One region of the Rummeliibacillus sp. TYF005 genome, then DNA from elsewhere that is predicted to be linked to it. Evidence: riboswitches for the same ligand, from Rfam matches in the RefSeq annotation. Region 1 holds a riboswitch; the other holds the start of a gene.

What was found. A riboswitch is a leader RNA that binds a small molecule or an ion and turns the genes downstream of it on or off. The one in region 1 is predicted to bind cobalamin.
Region 2: it holds a riboswitch for cobalamin, as region 1 does, so the genes downstream of both, CW357_RS16340 (hypothetical protein) here and CW357_RS07495 (ribonucleoside-diphosphate reductase subunit alpha) in region 1, are expected to answer to the same signal.

The regions. Positions count from the first base shown of each region.
Region 1 covers NZ_ML122550.1:74,426-89,866, forward strand. Annotated here, with positions in the region: gene CW357_RS07480 (b(o/a)3-type cytochrome-c oxidase subunit 1) at 1-619, shown strand, start outside; gene CW357_RS07485 (MFS transporter) at 1,053-2,135, shown strand; gene CW357_RS07490 (ribonucleotide-diphosphate reductase subunit beta) at 2,193-3,233, opposite strand; gene CW357_RS07495 (ribonucleoside-diphosphate reductase subunit alpha) at 3,248-5,461, opposite strand; cobalamin riboswitch at 5,643-5,822, opposite strand; gene CW357_RS07500 (PepSY domain-containing protein) at 6,044-7,357, opposite strand; gene CW357_RS07505 (PepSY domain-containing protein) at 7,442-8,131, opposite strand; gene CW357_RS07510 (HAMP domain-containing histidine kinase) at 8,118-9,476, opposite strand; gene CW357_RS07515 (response regulator transcription factor) at 9,466-10,185, opposite strand; gene CW357_RS07520 (undecaprenyl-diphosphate phosphatase) at 10,465-11,292, opposite strand; gene CW357_RS07525 (metallophosphoesterase) at 11,405-12,493, opposite strand; gene CW357_RS07530 (lmo0954 family membrane protein) at 12,683-13,033, shown strand; gene CW357_RS07535 (PspA/IM30 family protein) at 13,048-13,704, shown strand; gene liaF (cell wall-active antibiotics response protein LiaF) at 13,843-14,538, shown strand; gene CW357_RS07545 (sensor histidine kinase) at 14,535-15,441, shown strand, end outside.
Region 2 covers NZ_ML122591.1:10,965-16,219, reverse strand. Annotated here, with positions in the region: gene CW357_RS16355 (class I SAM-dependent methyltransferase) at 1-469, shown strand, start outside; gene CW357_RS16350 (reverse transcriptase-like protein) at 630-1,298, shown strand; gene CW357_RS16345 (YdhK family protein) at 1,439-2,050, shown strand; cobalamin riboswitch at 2,155-2,337, shown strand; gene CW357_RS16340 (hypothetical protein) at 2,517-2,726, shown strand; gene CW357_RS16335 (M20/M25/M40 family metallo-hydrolase) at 3,047-4,654, shown strand; gene CW357_RS16330 (PH domain-containing protein) at 4,760-5,140, shown strand.

The sequences.
Region 1 (15,441 bases):
AGCCTTTGTACCAGGTGGAGCTGGCGGTATTATCAATGCCTCGTTTCAGATGAACCAAGTCGTTCATAATACGATTTGGGTAACTGGTCATTTCCATTTAACTCTCGCCACAACTGCCGTTTTGACATTTTTCGGCGCATCGTATTGGTTAATACCACATTTAACAGGAAGAATCTTCACCCCTTCATTGAATAGATTAGGAATCATTCAAACAATCTGTTGGGCTGTTGGTATGTTATTTCTGGCGATTGGCATGCATTTTGAGGGGTTGCTGGGCGCACCAAGAAGGTCCGCTTTTTCTAACTATGGCGGTGCTGAAATCGCAGAGACTTGGGCATCGTATCAAATTGCTCAAGCAATTGGAGGTACATTCTTATTTATAGGAATAATTATTTTTCTTTATATTTGTGTAAGCCTGTGGTGGTTTACACCTAAAGGTGAGCAAGAATTTCCAATCGCTGAATTGGCTCCTCAAGCTGAAAAGACGCCTCCCATATTGGAAAATTTTAAAGTATGGATTGTTATATTAGCTGCTTTAATCCTGATTGCCTATACATTTCCGATTTACAATATCATTGAGAATTCCCCTATTGGTTCAAAAGGTTTTAAACTTTGGTAAACATCAGCTTAAGTTAATGTCATTTAAATTTCATGGTCTAGATGTGTTCTAAAATAAAAATACGCTTCTTCATTAAAATGGAGAAGCGTATTTTTATATTGAACTACTACATCTTATTCAAATTTCCCTTATTTAAGATTCATGTTATTAGTTATATTAAAAATTTTCCATTATTGTTATTTTAAATGTTATAATAATTCTAAAATTATCGAAGGAGTGACGAATATGAAAAGATTCATACAAACTTTCAACATTAAATCGGAGGACATACTGTCTTAATTTTTGAGAGTTTGACCTCCGATATCCTATTTAATCGGAGGAAAAAAATTGAAGATACAAAATATCTATTATACTGTTACGAGTTTACGCTCATTGTTCATACAAATTGTATTTACGGTTAATGCACTCTATTATGTTGTAGATGCCAATCTTAATGCTCTCCAACTTGTTCTTAGGCACAATTCTAGAAGCCACTATTTTTTTATTTGAAATACCTACAGGGTTAATAGCAGATCATTTTGGTCGTAAGCGATCATTATTCATCGGAACTTTAATCATTGGTATTGCACATGTGTTTGAAGGGACTTTTCCTTCATTTTGGTCAATTGCCATTGCTTCTGGACTATGGGGTATTGGTTGGACATTTATAAGTGGTGCGGAAGAAGCTTGGATCGCAGATGAACTAAATGGAAAAGACTTAAATTCTGTATTTTTGAAAGGTGCACAGTTTGAATCATTGGGGCAATTTCTAGGTATTTTAATTAGCGTTTGCCTAGCTACACTATTCTCGGTCAAGATTTCGATTATTATTGCGGGTATAATGCTCATCCTATTGTCTTTGGGCGCGTTTTTAATCATGCCAGAAACAAAGTTTATCAAAGTAACTCATTCAAAAGATATTACGACAATCCGTCATTTATTCATTACGATTCGAGATGGTGCTAATCAAATTCGAGGCAATACGATACTCATAAGTTTGGCAGTTATAACCGTACTATGGGGATTAGCAAGTGAAGGTTACGATCGGCTATGGGGAGCACGTTTTATCGAGGACTTCCATTTATCTGAAGAAACATCTGTCTATTGGTTTGGTGCTTTTTATGCCTTTACCTTTTTGCTGAATATGATTATTTTGAAATATATAGAACGTCACATTCATAAAAACTATTCTGTAATTCTTCTAATTACAAATAGTTTGTTAACCATTATGGTACTTATTTTTGCTTTTAGCTCATATTTTACGCTCGCAATCATAACATATTTGATGGCTAGCACTTTACGAAAAGTTTATTACCCTATATCCAGTACAATGACCAATGAAAGACTAGCATCAAAAGGTAGAGCTACAGCTTTGTCGATGTTCGGCCAATTGGATGCCATTGGACAAATTGTTGGTGGCCCCATTATTGGTGTAATAGCATTATACACTTCTATCTCTTACGGAATTGCATCTTCAGCTTTACTCATTTTACCTATTATTCTTTGTCTTTTCGTGATGATTAAAAAGGAAAACTAACACAAGAAAGTGCTGTCCAATCCTTGAATTGGTGCAGCACTTTCTCGTTATCAAGAGTTATAGTTCGTCAAAACCATTGTCTTGAACATTGACTTTCACATATTGACGTGAACGTTGCTCGAAGAAATCCGTTTTGCCAAGGTCCACATCTTCGTAAGCTTTGATCCATTTCATCGGATTTTTGCGATATCCTTCAAATGGACGTTCGTAACCAAGTTGGTTGCAACGAACATTTGCGTAAAAGTATATATAATCTTCTACATCTTCAATATCTAGACCATCAATTTTATCCCCTATCACTTCTCGACCCCATTCAATTTCAAGCTCAGCCGCTTCACGGAAGATTGCTTCTACTTTTTCTGCTCGTTCAGCTGTATTAAACTCTGGGTATTCCTCTAACAATTGTTTATATATTTTCACAAACAGATCTACATGCAATTGTTCATCACGGTTAATGTAGTTGATCATTGTACTTGTTGCGACCATTTTTTGATTGCGTGCCAAGTGATAAAAGAATGAAAAGCCCGAATAGAAGAATAGACCTTCTAGAATAACATCATACACAATCGAATCTAGCATATGCTCTACAGTTGGTTCTTCTGCGAATTGTTTATATCCTTTGATCACAAAGTCATTACGCTTTTCAAGAACAGGTTCAGTACGCCAGAAATCGAACACTTCATCTTGCTCATCTTTTGAAACAAGGCTAGACAAAATGTAAGAATAAGAATGATTATGAATGACTTCTTGTTGCGCCAAAATAATCATCAATGCGTTGAGACTTGAATCTGTTAAATAATCAGCAATACGGCCTGCATAATCGGTTTGGATACTATCTAGCAATGCTAGTAAACCAATAATCTTCTTAAACGCTTGCTGTTCATCAGTTGTTAACTGTGGAAATTGTTTGATATCGTTACTCATATTAATCTCAAATGGTGTCCAGAAGTTACCTAGCATTTTTTTATATTTTGGATATGCCCAACTAAATTGAACATCATCCCAGTTTAGTATATTAGAAGAACGGCCATTGACAATTTTAGTTGAGCGGTTCGGTGCTTCTTTATCCATTAACACACGTTTTTTTACTTCAGTCATTTTTATCTCCCCCATTAACTAGCACAAGATTCACATTCTAATAATTCAACGGATGTAGAGCGAACATAGTAAGTTGTTTTGACGCCGCTATTCCATGCATTTAGATGAAGTGCTAGTAAGTCTTTCGCCTTTACTGTGTTTTGAACATATAAATTTAATGAAATTCCTTGGTCAACATGTCGAGCACGTGCTGCATTTTGTTTAATCGTCCAATTTTGATCGATGAAATAGGCCGATTTATAGTACCAAGTTGTTTTTTCATTTAAATCTGGAACAGTTACTGGGATTTTATAATCCTTTTTCTCTTCAGAATAACTTTTTTGGAAAATAGGATCGATACTTGCTGTACTTCCAGCAATTATAGATGTTGTAGAATTTGGTGCAACAGCCATTACATAGCCATTGCGCATTCCTTTTTGTGCTACCTTTTGCTTGAGGTCTGTCCATTTTTCATCATGATAGCCACGACTTTCAAAGTAACTACCTGTATGCCAATCAGACCCTTCAAATAATGGATATGCACTTTTTTCTTCTGCAAGTTTCATAGAGGATTGAATTGTTAAATAGGCGATTTTCTCGTATAATTTATCCGCAAATTGGACTGCCTCTTCCGATTCCCAAGCAATACCTGAGACTGCTAATAGATGATGCCAACCGAATGTACCAAGACCAATACCTCTATAGCGTTCGTTTGTTAGTGCAGCTTGTTTTACAGGAATATTATTCAAATCAATAACATTATCGAGCATGCGAACTTGAATGGGAATTAGTCGTTCTAATACATTTGCTGGAACAGCTCTTCCTAAATTAATAGATGATAAATTACATACCACAAAATCTCCAGCTTTACGACGAGTAACAATGATATCATTTTCAAGCTCTACCGATTCAAATTCTGTAGGAGACATGTTTTGTGCAATTTCAGTACATAAGTTAGACGAGTAGATCATTCCTTTATGTTTGTTCGGATTTTTACGATTGACTTCATCACGATAGAACATAAATGGCACTCCTGTTTCTAACTGACTACGCATAATCCTTTTCATAATATCAATCGCAGGTACAACATCTCGAGATAATAGTGGATTATTAACACATGCTAAATAATTGTTACGGAATGACCCTTCTCCACGTTTTTCATCGTATGAATCCTCTAGGTCAAATCCCATTACTGTACGGACTTCATGTGGATCAAACAAATACCAGTCTTCACGATTCTCTACAGCTTCCATGAAAATATCAGGTAAACAGACACCAGTGAAAATATCATGTGCACGCATTCGTTCATCGCCGTTATTTAATTTCAAATCTAGGAATGAAAAAATATCCTTATGCCATACATCTAAGTAAATAGCAATGGCACCTTGGCGTTGTCCGAGTTGATCTACTGATACAGCTGTATTATTTAGTTGTTTGATCCATGGAATAACGCCGCTTGATGCCCCTTTGAATCCCTGAATAGATGATCCACGGCTACGAACCTTGCCCATGTACACACCTATACCGCCTCCAAATTTTGAAAGTGTTGCTACGTCTGTGTTAGAGTCATAAATACCTTGTAAACTATCATCTACAGTGTCGATAAAGCAACTTGATAGTTGGCCATGTGTTTTCCCTGCATTTGCTAATGTTGGCGTTGCTGTCGTCATATAAAGATTACTCATTGCCCAATAAGCTTCTTTTACTTTTTCAATTCTGTTCTCTTTTTCTTGTTGCATTAGGGTCATGGCAATAACCATCCAACGCTCTTGCGGTAATTCAATAGGTTTCTTATCAAAATCACGTGTGACGTAGCGATCCATCAACGTCTTTAACCCTATATAAGTAAATAATTGATCTCTCTTTGGTTCTAATTCTTTCGCTAATTGTTGTAATTCATCTTTTGAATAAGCATTCACTAAAATTGGGTTGTAGAGACCTTTCGCAACGAACTTATGAATATGTTCAGTGAACACTTTATACACATTCTCTATTGAAACTTGTCGGTTGTCAGCAGCTTCTTTATAAATTTCCATTAGTAAAAGACGTGCTGCAACAAATGTCCAATACGGTTCTTCTTCGTCTAAAAAGCTTAATGCGTCTAAAGCTAGTGCCTTTGTCCATTCATTTTCTGCGGCATTGGGATGCTTTTTTTCAAAACGTTCATGTTTGCGTCGTAATGGACTGATTTCTTCTTTACCAAATTCATCTTCCAAACGCTGCAATACTATTTCTTTTTCATCAATCATTGTTACCAATATTGTCGTCTCCTTTTATACAAATGATTTTATTAGTCAAAATAAAAAACGATCATCAGTCTTCTTCGACTAACGATCGCTCTAATTGAAATGGAAACAAATAAACCACAGCAAAAAACATACGAAATATGCTGTGAAATATGTACTTCCACTTCTCAACCCCCGAAGAAAGTGTTGTAACGAAAATACTGGTAGGTCTACTGGCTTGTGTTTCATCCAATTTGTCATCCTTCCCAAGCATTGCTCAGTGGTTATTTGACAATTGTCCACACTTACAGTTGCGGGGACAGCTTCGGCGTTGAACCGAATTCCCTTTTAAACCATTACTGGTACCAATCTTCGTTTCATACTATATATTGTGCTTTTGATATAAATACAATCTAACATATTGTGTTTACTTAATACAAGTCTATTTGCAAAATTAAAGAAAAAGCACGACAAACTTATTCTATATTTTGTCAAACAAAATACACCAACCTATTTTAATGCATAGAATAAGGACATTTAAAAAAAATAAAAAAGCTACCCAATTCATGTACTTAAAACGAATTGGATAGTTATTTTACTATTTTATCAATCTTCATAATCTTTCTCTAAACTTAAAACTTCACCTGTTTGAGCATCAATTTCAAGTTCATATTCATAAGTACCATCTTTAATCTCTACTTCATAAACTCCATCTTCTAAATCAATTTTAGTAACAGTTCCTTTTACTTTTGATAACGCAATTTGAGAAGCTTGTTGTGACGTAATATAAGATGAATTATTATTAGTAGTAACGTTATCAACTTTTTCTTGTTCTTGCTTAATAATCTCACCTGTCTGAGCATTTATATCAAAATCATATCCATACCCATTCGAGATTACTGATACTTCATATACACCATCTTCTTGGTCATAGGTTGCAGATGAGATAGTTCCAGAAACTTTCGATAGTGCGATTTGTTTTGCCTTTTCCACACCAATCAGTGCTGTGGAATCACTTAACGAATTGTATTCTACGGCTTCTTTTTGCTGTTTAAGAATTTCACCTGATGTAGCATCAATTTCAAGTTCATATTCATATTTTCCGTTTCTTACTTTGACTTCATAAACACCATCTTCACTATCTAAGTTAGACGTTATGATTGAGCCACCACCAACTGCATTAAGGGCAACTTCTTCAGCATTTCCAATACTTAAGCCAGCATTTGATAATGTTGAATTATTCGATTGTTGATCGATAATTCTTCCTGTTTCCGCATCAATATGAAGTTCATATGTTTTGGCATTCTTTTTAACATGAACTATATATATTCCTTTACTTGGATGATATTGAGCTGTTTGAACAACACCATCAACAGAACTTAAAGCAATTTGTTTTGCTTTACTCAAACTAATCGCTCGATCACTTTTAGAAGAAAATTTTGTTTTTTCTTTTTTTAAAATCTTCCCTGTATATGCGTCGATATCAAATTCATATTCGTATTTTCCTTTAATAATTTCTATTTCATATACACTATCTTCTTTATCAAATTTTGCCTTTTGAATCGTTCCCTTAACAGATTTAAGGGCTATTTGTTTTGCTTTTTCTAGACCTATAAATTTATTACCAAGTGTTGTCGTATAATATTCGGTTGATTTTTTTAAAAGTTCACCTGTTTTGGCGTCTAATTTCAGCTCATATTTTGCTTTGGGTCCTTTAACTTCTACTTCATAAACAGGTCCCATATTTTCATGGTCTAGCTCCACCTTATATACTTTTCCTTTTACATAACTTAGAGCCTTCTTAGAAATTTCTTGAGACGATAAAATGTCTTGTTTTGCCGAATATTTTGCTGCTACTCCAACTACTCCTGATATTACTAAAGAACCTGTAATTGCTAATGCAATGATTGTCTTTTTCATCATTTCCGCCTCCTTTTGTTACATTTACTATATACAACTAAAATGAAAATACTGATAGAGTAACATTAGATTTTGGTGAGAAAATTAATCATTCGTAATTGACATTACTTTCCCCGATACACCGTGTATTTGAAAAGTTTTGTTTATACCTTTTTTCTCTATTTTGACTAAATAATATCCACCACTGCTTGTCTCATAGTAAGTGGTATTTTGAATCGTACCATTCAATTTCTTTATAGCAATCTGCTGTGCTTCTTTTTTACTTATAGCAGTATTTTTAGCATTCAAATTAACACGAGTCTCAGATAAAATTTCACCTGTAATCGCGTCTACAATAATATTCAGTTTTTTGGATTGAGCAGTGACTTGAATTTGATACACCATTTCATTTTGCCATGTATTTAAAAGCTCACTCTCAATTCTTCCATTATAATGATTTTTTATAACTCGATTAACTTCCTGTTTAGACAAAATATCTTCCTTTTTTAAACCATCTAGATCTGTTCTTTTCATCTGAAGTACTTTGCCGTCTTTCGCTCTCACTTCAATATGATAGTTCGCCCCATTTTTTGATAATTCCATTGCGTACTCATCACCATTGTTTTTAAAGGAGACAATTTCTCCACCATACATCGTTTCAATACTTTTATAAACTTCCTCAGTAGATTTTCTATTTTCAGTAGACTCATGATTCCACATTAAACAAACACTGAAAATCGCCGCAATAGCTAATATAATAATTGTTAGGAGTGACAAATGTTTAACTTTTCTCATTTGGTACCTCCTTTTGTTCATTAAAAGTCAATATCATGGTGGTACCTACCCCTACTGTACTTTCTACTGATATGCTGATATTTAACTGGTCAGCAATTTCTTTGGCAATAGCAAGGCCTAAGCCAGTCCCACCTGTTTTGCGATTTCGATCTTCACTTATTCGATAGAATCTTTCAAAAAGATGTGGAATATGCTCTTCGGCAATCCCATCCCCATAATCCTGAATTTTAATAATGTAAGGTTCTTCAGATAAATGTACATGTATTTCGTCATTACTATAACGTCTTGCATTTTCAAGGAAAATAAATAAGAGTTGCTTCATCTTCTGATGATCTGTATTTACCAACATAGGTCCTTTTCCATAAAGATAAAATTCTCTTTTATAAGTTTGACGCATTTGTTGTAATGTCTGTTGTAATAATTGATATATATCAATCTGTTCCTTTTTTAAAGGTGCATTTTCTTTATTTTTTGCAAGTTCAAGCATTTGTTGAATCATTTCTGTCATACGAATAGATTCACTTAATATAGCCTCTACTGATTCTTCCGCTACCTTTTTATTATCAAATCCCCGACGTTTAAGAAGTCTTGCATAACTTTCAATCACTGTAAGTGGTGTTTTTAATTCATGCGAAGCATTGGAAACAAATTGCTCTTGCTTACGGTAATTTTGTTCAAGCTGTGACATCATATTGTTAAACGTTGAACTCATTTCCCCTAATTCATCTTTTCCTTGCTTACGTATAACAATTTTCTCAAATGTTCCTGATTGACTACTTCTTTTCATAGTAGCTGTTAATCTTTGAATTGGTAGAAGTACTATTTTAGCAAGCGTCATACTTGAAAGCATGACGAAAATCGTGGCTATAATAGTCATTCCACTCAGTACCAGTCTTAATAGCGAAAGTGTTCTCGCTACATTTTTCATTGATTGCATAATTTGAACATATACAACAGAACCGTCTTTCCAAACAACTGGTACATTAAGAGAGAGAATGGCTATACCTTTGTATTCTTCAACTTGATAGCTCTTTGTGTTCAATTGCGGTTTATAGGATTCGATACCTTCCATAGATTGAACAGCTACTAGTTGCTTTCCTTTTTGGTCAATAATTCGAATAGCTCCATTAGTAGGTATATAAGCTCGTAAAATTGTCGCCGGATCATTAATGCCGCTAGTTTGACTAATAGAAGTCACAAGTTCCTGCGATTCCTCTAACAGTTGTCTATACTCTGTATCATAAGCCATTTTCTCATACATAAAGTAGATGCCGACAGTCATAATTACTAGAATAATAAGCATTAAAATTGTCGAGAATATATGAATTTTCGATTTAAGTTTCATGTGTCTTTTCCTTTAGAACATAACCCACACCACGTACTGTGTGTATGAGCGGATTGTTAGACCCTTTGTCTATTTTCTGGCGTACGTATCGAATGTATACATCTACTACATTTGTATCTCCATAGTAATCATATCCCCACACCCTATCTAATATTTGCTCACGCGTTAAAACTTGTTTTGGATGTTTGAGTAAATACAATAACAATTCAAATTCTCGCGGAGTTAAATCGATTGATAGTCCGTCTTTATTTACTTCTCTTGTTTTTTCATGCATTGAAAGTCCACCATATTCATGAAAATAGATATCTTTTTTTATGTCCTTAACATCGTTTTTTTGTTTTTCTTTTTGAAATCTTAATGCTACTCGAATTCTCGCCAATAATTCTTCAATTTCAAAAGGTTTTGTAATATAATCATTTGCCCCGAGATCTAATCCTGTCACTTTATCTTCGAGTTCATCCTTTGCAGTTAACATAATGATTGGTGTTGAGTATTCTGTAGCTCTTATTCTTTTTAAGACATCAATCCCACTTATAACGGGTAACATGATGTCTAACAAGATTAGATCCCATTGTTGTTCTCTGTATAATATAAGTCCATCTGAACCTGTATAAGCAATACCCGTCTCATACCCTTCAAACTCTAATTCTAATTGTAGGACACGCGCTATTTTCTCTTCATCTTCTATAATTAAAATTCGTTCTGCCAAATTCTTCACCTACCATTTACTGTGATGAACTTTTAAATAATTTAGATTTCCATATTTAAAAGTTTTACTTTTATCGTAGCATGTTTTTATGAAAATATAATGAGAATAAACCGGCAATTGATAAAGATGATAATCTTATTCTTTATAATAAACAAAAATAAAAGGACTGTCCTATAAGTAGAAAACTTACAGGGCAGACCCTTCTTTCAATAAAAAATATCCGTTATAATGTATTACTCCTGCGGTAGTCAAATCTAAACTCCACTATCCGCATCCCTTTTACATAAATACGAAGAATGATAGTACAATGGCTAATACAATACGATAGATTGCAAATGGCACTAATTTTACTTTTGAAATAAGTTTCAAGAAGAATTTAATAGAGATTAATGCAAAGATAAATGCACTTATAAATCCTACAACATAGAAACCCATGTCCCCAAAGTTAATCTCATCCCAGTGTTTTAAAAGTGAAATACCACTAGCACCCGCCATAATTGGAACAGCCATGATAAATGTAAAATCTGATGCTGTTCGGTGATCTAATCCTAATAATACACCGCCAGAAATTGTAGCACCTGAGCGTGAAAATCCTGGCCATAATGATAGACATTGTACAAGTCCTACTTTAAAAGCTTGGACATAAGAGAGATCATCAAGTGAAGTTACTTTAGGTCTTTTTGGTCCAAATTTATCTGCTACAATCATCAAAATCGCACCAACAAATAATCCAATGATTACTGTTTTAATCCCAAATAAATAACTATCGATATAATCTTCTAATAATACCCCTAATACACCAGCAGGAATAATCCCCATAATAACATGCAATAAATTAAATCTGTGATGTGGTTTCTGTCCTTCAAGATGATATAAACCTATCAAACTTAACATTCGTTTCCACATGACAACTACAACAGCTAGGATGGACCCTAACTGAATAACAATTTTAAAAGTATTGGCAGAAGATTCTCCTAAAAACTCTTTTGTTTTTAACCACATGTCATCCACAATAATCATATGACCTGTAGATGATACTGGAGCAAATTCTGTCATTCCTTCTACAAATCCTAAAATAATGGATTTTAATAGCTCTAAAAAGTCCATAGTATCTCCTTAATTATTTTTTATTTTACTTTGTTGAATGATTACCTTTCATTACAAACAAAACTATCATAACATATGAAAAGAAAAAGCAAACTTAAAGTTTCATTAATGATTAGTCCACTAACTCAACATCTACAACCCACATTTCACTTCTACTATTCGTACGAATAGGTGGACCCCAAAAGCCAAAACCTGATGAAACAATAATATGAGTAGATTTTTTCAAAAGATAGCCATAATCTAGTTCGAATAGTTTACGAGTAATCCATTGATTCGGCCACATTTGTCCCAAATGGGTATGTCCAGAGAGATGCACGTCTACTCCAAGATTTACAGGTGTTTCTAAATCCGAAGGTGTGTGATCCATCACTATCCAAGGAAATTGGTCATCCACAGCTTTAGATAATTGCTCTAAAGATTTACGATCCTTATTTGTTTTATCTTCTCTTCCAGTTACATAAAACGTATTTGCTACACAAATTGTTTCATCTTGTAGAATTTTTACGCCTGATTTTTCCATCTCATCTATAAATAGCGGAATCTGTTTGCCATAATATTCATGGTTTCCTAGTACACCATAAATACCATATGTAGCTTTTAATGTCTTCATGACTTCATCCATCTGATATGCCTTATACCAATATGGATGATCGTCTACGATATCTCCTACAAGAAATACAATATCCGGCTTTGCAGCATTTGAACGTGAAACAAACTTTTGTAATAGTCTCTTATTCGATAAGATTCCAAGATGAAAATCAGAAGCAATCACTATACGATATTTTTTTCTTTCATTGCTATACTTTCTAATCTGAATTGTCTTTGTACGTATTATCGGTGAGTATGCCATGTATGATCCAAATATAATGATTAAAGCAAAAATGCTAAATATTACATACCCTACCCAAATCATATGAAATGAGGGGAAAAACCATAACAATAAATTAGCGATTGGAAATAATAATAATCCATATTCCATTACAATCAGCCAATAGCAACTTACTACTTTTGTAATTCGAAACTGCTCATTGATATTGCTAAGAATAATACTATAAGCCATATAAAGCCAGATAGCTGAAAATACCAGTGGATTACTTACATGAAAAGCACCGTGCAACCAATGGTAAACATTCCAACCAAGATAAAAGACAACTACATTATATAAAATGAAAAATATAGAAACTGCCATTATTTTCTTCATTATTGAATATATTCTCCTTTAATATCATATGTAAGTATTTTACATTTAATGGATAGAAAAATACAAACAATAACTAGTCTTAGATTGGCTCAGCCTCTAGACTTAGATAAAAATCAATTTCCAGACCGTTTAGAGAAATTCAATTTCCTCTTATGATAGAAATACAAACGAAGGGAGAGGAAATAACCAATGAAAAAATTTGGTTTATTGATCATCGGTATTATAGCAGCCATCACAATTCTAAGCTCTTTAGGAGCTTTATCAGGACTAGCCATTTCAGCAGCTATTCTTTATGCAGGAGTGCACTTCTATTTGAAAAGTAACTCCACATTCGCAAAAGTTGTGTGGGCACTCGTTGCTATTGCTGGTTTATTGACAGCAACTGCAAATATTCCAGGATTTATCGGCTTAGCAGCAATTGCTATCTTGTGGTACATCGTACACAAATGGGGCAGTTCTTCTAGCGAATCATTTGTTGCACCAAAATCAGAGGATCCATTTACAAACTTTGAAAATCAATGGAACGAATTATCTAAATAATTGGAGGGACCAACATGGTGAACTTACTACAACGTTTGAAATATACAATCGAGGCGGATTTGAATCGTCTATTTGACAAAAAAGAAGAAAAAAATCCAATTGCGATGTTAAACCAATACATTCGCGAAGCAGAAAAACAAACAGAAGAAACTGGGAAATGGCTAGAAAGACAAGGAGCTTTAAAACAAAAGCTTGAAAAAGAACTTGAAGTTGCAAATGAAATGCATAACAAACGTAAAGCTCAATTAGAATTAGCAAAGCTAAGTGGTGAACAAGACTTAATCGGTTTTGCAGAACAAGAAATGGCTGCCTATGAACAACGCAGTATCATTATAAAAACAAGTATAGATAAAACAACCGAAGAGTTATTTGGGCTAGAACGCAAATATGAAGAAATGAAACATAAGATTAAAGATATGAAACTCCGTCAACTACAACTAATGGGAAAGGAGAATGTCGTTCGAGCACATAACCAAATGGACCATATCCTTCATCCAGAAACAACAGGCTCTATTAACGATAGACTTGATACATTTGAAGAAATGGAAAATTACATTGATCGTCTTGGTCAAAAAATTGATCAGCAACATGAAATTACTTCTATGGAAGAACGTTTAGCTCAACTTGAGAAAAAAATGACAAAAAAAGAAACTCTTGAATCACCACAATAACTAGACTTCTAGAGGACTACCGTTATACTTAAAAAGAGAAGGGAAACCTTCTCTTTTTTCCCTTATATGTAATGAAACTCCCATCAGTTAGGTCAGTCTTACATCAGATTATGCGAAATGTTTAAAGGAGGGACATCTATGACGCAGTTTTCAACGAACAAACTCACAATGCTAACTCTTATTGCATTCCTGCTTATTTTTACGGAATCAACCTTTTTTGAAAACGGCAGCATTATGTTTGTTGTTCTTGGTGCATTTTTCATTTATATAAGTATGCGCAAAAGACGAAAATGGCTTTTTTGGTCTGGCGTCATATGTATAGCGATTGCACTCACATCTATGTGGAGTCTACGTATCATTGTTGTAGCCACATTATTGTATGTGTTATGGAAGATGAAAAAAGGCGACCCTGTCCATATATCATTTTCTAAGCCAGTTACACAACAATCTGTTACGAAACCTATTAAAAATAAACTTTTTTCATTTCAAAATACACCACTTCAATCTTACGAATGGCAAGATGTGCATATTCAAAGTTTTGTAGGTGATTTGTATATTGATACAACTCAAACTGTTTTGCCAAAAGGTACTTCCCTAATTTCTATTCGACAAGGATTTGGGAAAGTCAGGATTATTGTTCCATACGAAATCCCTGTTCGACTCCACTATAATACATTTGTTGGAGATGCTAAATGTTTCGGCAATGCTTATCCTAGAATTTGGAATGACACAATTACACTTCGAGATGGGTATGATTTAATAGAAGAGGCATCTACCGAACTAATCATCACCGTATCAACATTATTTGGAGATGTTGAGGTGATTCGTCAATGACAAAATTTCTAACTCGTACACTTACAACCTTGTTTTTTGAACTAATCTTATTAACAGCTATTTTCTTTCTTTTATATGGAAATACGTTATCTAAATGGGAAGGTCTTTGGGTATCACGCTACTGGAATCTACCAATTGTTGTTTTATTCATTTCTTTATGTTTACTATTTAGCGTTTGTATTGCTACTTGGAGTCTCCTTCTAACACATCAAAAAGAACAACAATTCGAATTAGCCTTACAAAATGCAGTGAAAAATGATAATCAGTCGCTTGAAACATTCGAGATTAATGCTAGCTTACAAAAATCATTAACTTCTACAAAAGAATTAATCAGTACGCAACGGAAAAGTTTACAAAAAATGACCAATGATAAAGCTGTCAACCAAGATCTCATTATTCAAGAACGCATTGTTCAAGAACGACAACGATTGGCGAGAGAACTACATGATTCTGTTTCCCAACAACTTTTTGCTGCATCTATGTTACTTTCAACAGTGAATGAAACAGTTTCAGCAGATTTGTCAGATGACACAAAAAGAACTCTACTTCAAACTGAACAAATCGTACAACAAGCACAACTTGAAATGAGAGCATTATTACTACACCTTCGTCCTGCAGCATTAAAAGACAAATCGATTTCAAAAGGTTTAGAAGACTTGCTTATTGAGTTACAGCAAAAAGTAACCTTTACGATTAAATACCGTCTTGAAGATGTACATCTCTCAAAAGGTGCCGAGGATCATTTATTCCGAATTGCTCAAGAAACTTTGTCTAATACATTAAGACATGCAAAAGCAACAGAACTAGAATTATTGCTTGTGGAGCGCAATGAACGTGTCATCTTCCGAGTACGTGATAATGGTATTGGCTTTGAAACGATTGATGAGAAAGCAGGCTCCTACG
Region 2 (5,255 bases), on a different contig from region 1:
TATAGGTTTTGGTACGGCTGTTATAACATCAAAGCTATATGAAAATGGTCATCAAATAGATGGAATTGATTTCTCAACAAAAATGATTGAAATAGCTAAACAAAAGATGCCACAAGCCAATTTAATGGAATGGGATATCTCGAATGGGGTCCCACATTTCTTAAGAGAAAATACGTATGATTCAATTTTAAGCACATACACATTACATCATTTAACGGATGACGAAAAAGTAATGTTCATCAAGAATTTACTATCGCTATTAAAAGATAAAGGAAAGCTATTCATTGGAGATGTTGCTTTTCAAACAAGAGAACAACTTAATACATGTAGAATTGAAAGTATAGATTATTGGGATGAGGACGAATTTTATTTCGTATTTGAAGAAATAGCTTCTAAGTTAAGAGATTTTTGTACATGTGAATTTCATCCAATTTCCCAGTGCGGTGGAATTTTCGTTATTTCTAACTAAGTAATATCATATTAATCCTTTAAACTGTTGGTTAACTAGATTACTAGCTAATCAACAGTTTTTTATATACGAAAATTTAACTGAAACATTTATAAATTATGTTTACAATGGAGAAAATAAGTTAAAATATATTGAAAATATTTTAGTTGGAGGATATCATATGAACCTCATCATTGAATGGATTTACAAAACATCCAGAGGAGTAGAAACGGTATTTCGCTCAGAAGAAATATCGGCAGAGAAAGCATATAAAATTGCTTTAGATATAGAGAAAACAGGAAGAGTGAAGAACATAACATTTATAGATCAATTCGATAGTTCATGGACTATGAAAGAGCTAAAACGTTATTTAACGGAAGTGGAAGGAGAACCACATAATATTACAGTCTATTTTGACGGTGGTTATGATAGAGAAACGACTATATCAGGTTTAGGTTGTGCCATCTATTTTGAGCAAAATGGCAAGCCGTTTCGGGTTAGAAAAAATGCACAAACAGTAGGGTTGAAATCGAATAACGAATCCGAATATGCAGCACTTCAACTAAGTATTACAGAATTAGAATTATTAAATGTTAAAAACACAAATATTCGATTTATCGGTGATTCTCAAGTCGTGATCAACCAAATGAGTGGTGAATGGGCAGTACTAGAACCAGAGTTAATGAGTTGGGCTGACAAAATTGATAACAAGTTAAAAGAATTAGGCATTCAAGCAGAATATGAACATGTATCTCGAAAATTGAATGTAGAAGCTGATCGACTGGCAACTCAAGCAATACATGGTATAGAAATTATTGCACAAATAGAATTAATATTGGAACATGATTGATAGAAATTAGAATTTTTTCTCTATAAATTTTTTTATTGCGTTCTTCTATTGTTTAAAGAATGGAATATCGGGAATACTTTTCTCAAAGAGTATAAGTCCGATATTGCGTGAACATATAAGTGAAACTTGGAGGAAACAGCATGAAAAACAAAATGAAAATAATCATCTTTGTATTCACAGCGTTAATCACATTATCTGGCTGTGGCAATGTTTTAAAGGGAGAAAATATTGATGTAAACAAAAATGTGGATATAGCTCCTGATGATAATTTAAATTTAGATGATAAACAAACTGTAACAGAAGAAAATAATCATATGAATCATAATAATTCTGGTGTAGTTTTAGGAGATATTAAAAAAGCTAAAAATCCAACGTATCCAGTAGGAAGTCAAGTAATCGTTCAAGCCAATCATATGGTTGGCATGAATGGAGCAAAAGGAACGATTGTTGGTGCATATGAGACTAATGCCTACTCAGTCAGTTATAAACCAACTACTGGTGGAAAAGAAGTCAAAAATCACAAATGGGTGATTCAAGAAGAAATAAAAAAAGCAGCCGGTAAAATTCTACAACCAGGAGCGAAAGTGACCCTTGATGCAGACCATTTGCCAGGTATGAAGGGTGCTATTGCTACAATTGAATCTGGAATTCACACAACAGTTTACATGGTCAACTATAAGCCAACTACTGGTGGGAATGAAGTGAAAAATCATAAATGGTTGATTGAAAGTGAACTAGTAGCAAATAAATAAAAAATTAAAAGAAATTTCTATGAGATTTTAAATAGAAGTTTCTTTTTTTGTGATAAAGATAGATTATATAATCTACTAATAACAATATGTTATAATGAGAGAAACGGAATAAGAAGAAAAAGGGTACAAATCATTTTTTGATTTGTTTAAAAGGGAAGATCGGTGAGAATCCGACGCTGTCCCGCAACTGTAATTCAGAGCAAATCGCAAAAACCACTGTCAAAACGGGAAGGTGCGATGAGCAGAGAAGATAAGCCAGGAGACCTGCCTTTTTTCGAGTACAGCCATATAACCTACGAGGATAGGAGGTGTAGAGTGTGACAGAATATCTTCTGCATGCTCATTGTACGACAAAACCGCAAAGTTCTCCCTTTTTTAGAGGGCTTATTTTGCTATGGTCGAAGTCGTATAAGAGAGCAAGTTTTTCATAACACATCCTTCTAAATGTTGACGGATGTGTTTTTTTATGAGAAAAGGAGAGAAAACGATGAATCATGAAATTGTCACCATGTATGAACAAAAGATGAAGCAGCAACTAATGATATCTGTTGGGACTTCTAAATCAATGTCTTTGAAAGAGATTACACGAGAATTGATAGAAGAAAATTGTGAACAGTATTTAAATATTAACTACGCTTATTTAAATGTTAAACATGAAATAATAGGAAGTTATTAATTTGAGTACTTTTTGAAATTTTAAATTTTATAGGCTTTTTTAGAAATAATAATATAGTTAAGCGCATGAAAACATAGAAGATTGTTTCCATGCGCTTTTTAGTTTTATATTCCGATTTATGTTATTTTACCTGACATTTAAATAAAAAATAAATGCGCTTTTTATATTATTTTGTTTGATTGATAATTTTGTTAAAGGAATTTTTTATTATGTTAGGTTTTAATACATTGACTATATATAAAAACTTACGTATATTCAAAATATAAGATTACCTATTTATAGGAGATGCTATTTAATAATGCCAAAGGATGGTGGGAAGAATGATGTGGAATACACCAGAGAAATTACGTTCGCTCCTTTGTGAGCTTGTCAGTTGGGAAAGTCAGACAATGACAAAAGGGGAACAACTATTTTCAAGTAAACTAAAAGCAAAATTACAGCAACTTCAATACTTTAAGGAAAACCCATCTTATCTAAAACTTTGTGATGTTGACCGCGGGAGACAAGTTGTTTCAGCATTATACAAAAATTCACATGTAAATGAAACTGTAGTTTTAATTAGTCATTTTGATACAGTACAAATTGAAGAGTACGGTTCATTTATTCCTATAGCAACTATGCCTGAAGTGTTAACGAATGCTTTTAAGGCAGATCCAAGTATGCTAAACGAATCTGCCAAAAAAGATTTAGTAAGTGGGGATTACTTATTTGGCCGAGGGGTAATGGATATGAAAATCGGCTTAGCACTACATATGCAAATCATTGAAAGAGCTATTGCGGAAAAATGGCCTATTAATCTACTAATTGTTACTGTACCTGATGAAGAAGTCAATTCAGCAGGCATGCGACAAGCAGTGAAACTTATATCAGAATTACAAGAAAAAGAAAATTTGAAGATTAAATTATTTTTAAATAGTGAACCTTCTTTTTCTCAAGGTCCAACTGATTTAAAAGAATATGTTTACTCTGGTTCAATTGGAAAGATTATGCCTGCAGCACTTTTCTATGGGAAAGAGACGCATGTAGGAGAACCTTTAAAAGGGATGACTGCACCTTTTATGAGTGCTTTTCTAACAGCAGAAATGGAATGGAATGAAAAATTTCTAGAAGAAGACTTTGGTGAACAAACCCCTCTTCCAGTTTCGCTGAAGTTAACCGATCTAAAAGAACAATATTCTACACAGACACCCTATCGTGCCATTTCGATGTTCAATGTTTTCCTCATGAAGCGGAGTGCCGGAGAAATCATGAACTTATTCGAAGAAATAGCGAAAGAGGCTATGGAAAAGTGTCAAACACGTTACGAGGTAATCTGTAAGAAACAAGGCGTTTCAACAATTGGCAAGATTCGTGTAGTTCGATTTGAAGAATTATATACCTATGCAGTTAATAAAATGGGTATAAAGCAGGTAAAAGAATTAAAGAAATCTATATTATCAAATGACACATTTGACGATCGTGAAAAGTCATTACGAATTGCAGATCAATTGATGATACGCTGCCAAGAATTAGCGCCAGCTGTAGTATTACTGTTTGCACCACCATATTATCCACCTGTAAATTCATCAGAAGATTCCCTGATACAAGGCGCGGTTTCCTTACTCCTTGAAGAAGCAAAAAAGTTCAATATTCCTCTTGAACAAATCCATTATTTTAATGGGATTTGTGATTTGAGTTACTGTCAATTTCAAGCTGTTAAGGATTGGAAGACATATGAAAAAAATTCACCAGTTTGGGGAGAAACGTATGATATTCCATTTGAAGAAATGTCGAAGTTTTCAGCTCCAGTCCTTAATGTGGGGCCGTTTGGGAAAGATGCACATCAAATTTCGGAACGTTTACATGTTAAAAGTGCATTTGTGGAAATGCCGGTATTACTCTATGAATTGCTGAAGTATGTAAGTAAAAATTCACAAGTTGTAGAATAATGAAATTTCAGCATATATTATTGTACAGATATCTAATCTGCATATATTTTTTCTCGCATTAACCGATTATAGAAGTTTCATTTTATATGAACAGGAGGAGCTATACTGGGATTATTTGATAATTTGATGGGGAATGCGACAGAAGTAAGCAAAGAAATTATTCATTCTGAGATAAAAGATCTAATTGCGAAAAATGAAAAAGTTGAGCAAGCATATAAGTTAATTAGAGACCTCTTTGTTTTTACAGATAAACGATTAATATTGATTGATAAACAAGGGGTAACAGGAAAGAAAATAGAATATCACTCTATTCCTTATAGAAGCGTAGTACACTTCTCCATTGAGACAGCTGGTACTTTTGATTTTGAAGCAGAACTAAAAATTTGGTTGTCTAATAGTGATGAACCAATCGAGAAGAGGTTCACTAAACAATCAGATATTTATAAAATTCAAAGTGTATTAGCAGCTTATGTTTTAAAAGAATAAGTCAAATTAATATATTTTTCTATAATAGAGGAAGCTTTCTGCTGTGAATGGTAAGCTTCCTTGCTATTACTACAAGGTCTTACTATTGTGGTTTAAACATTACTTAGAAAGAGAG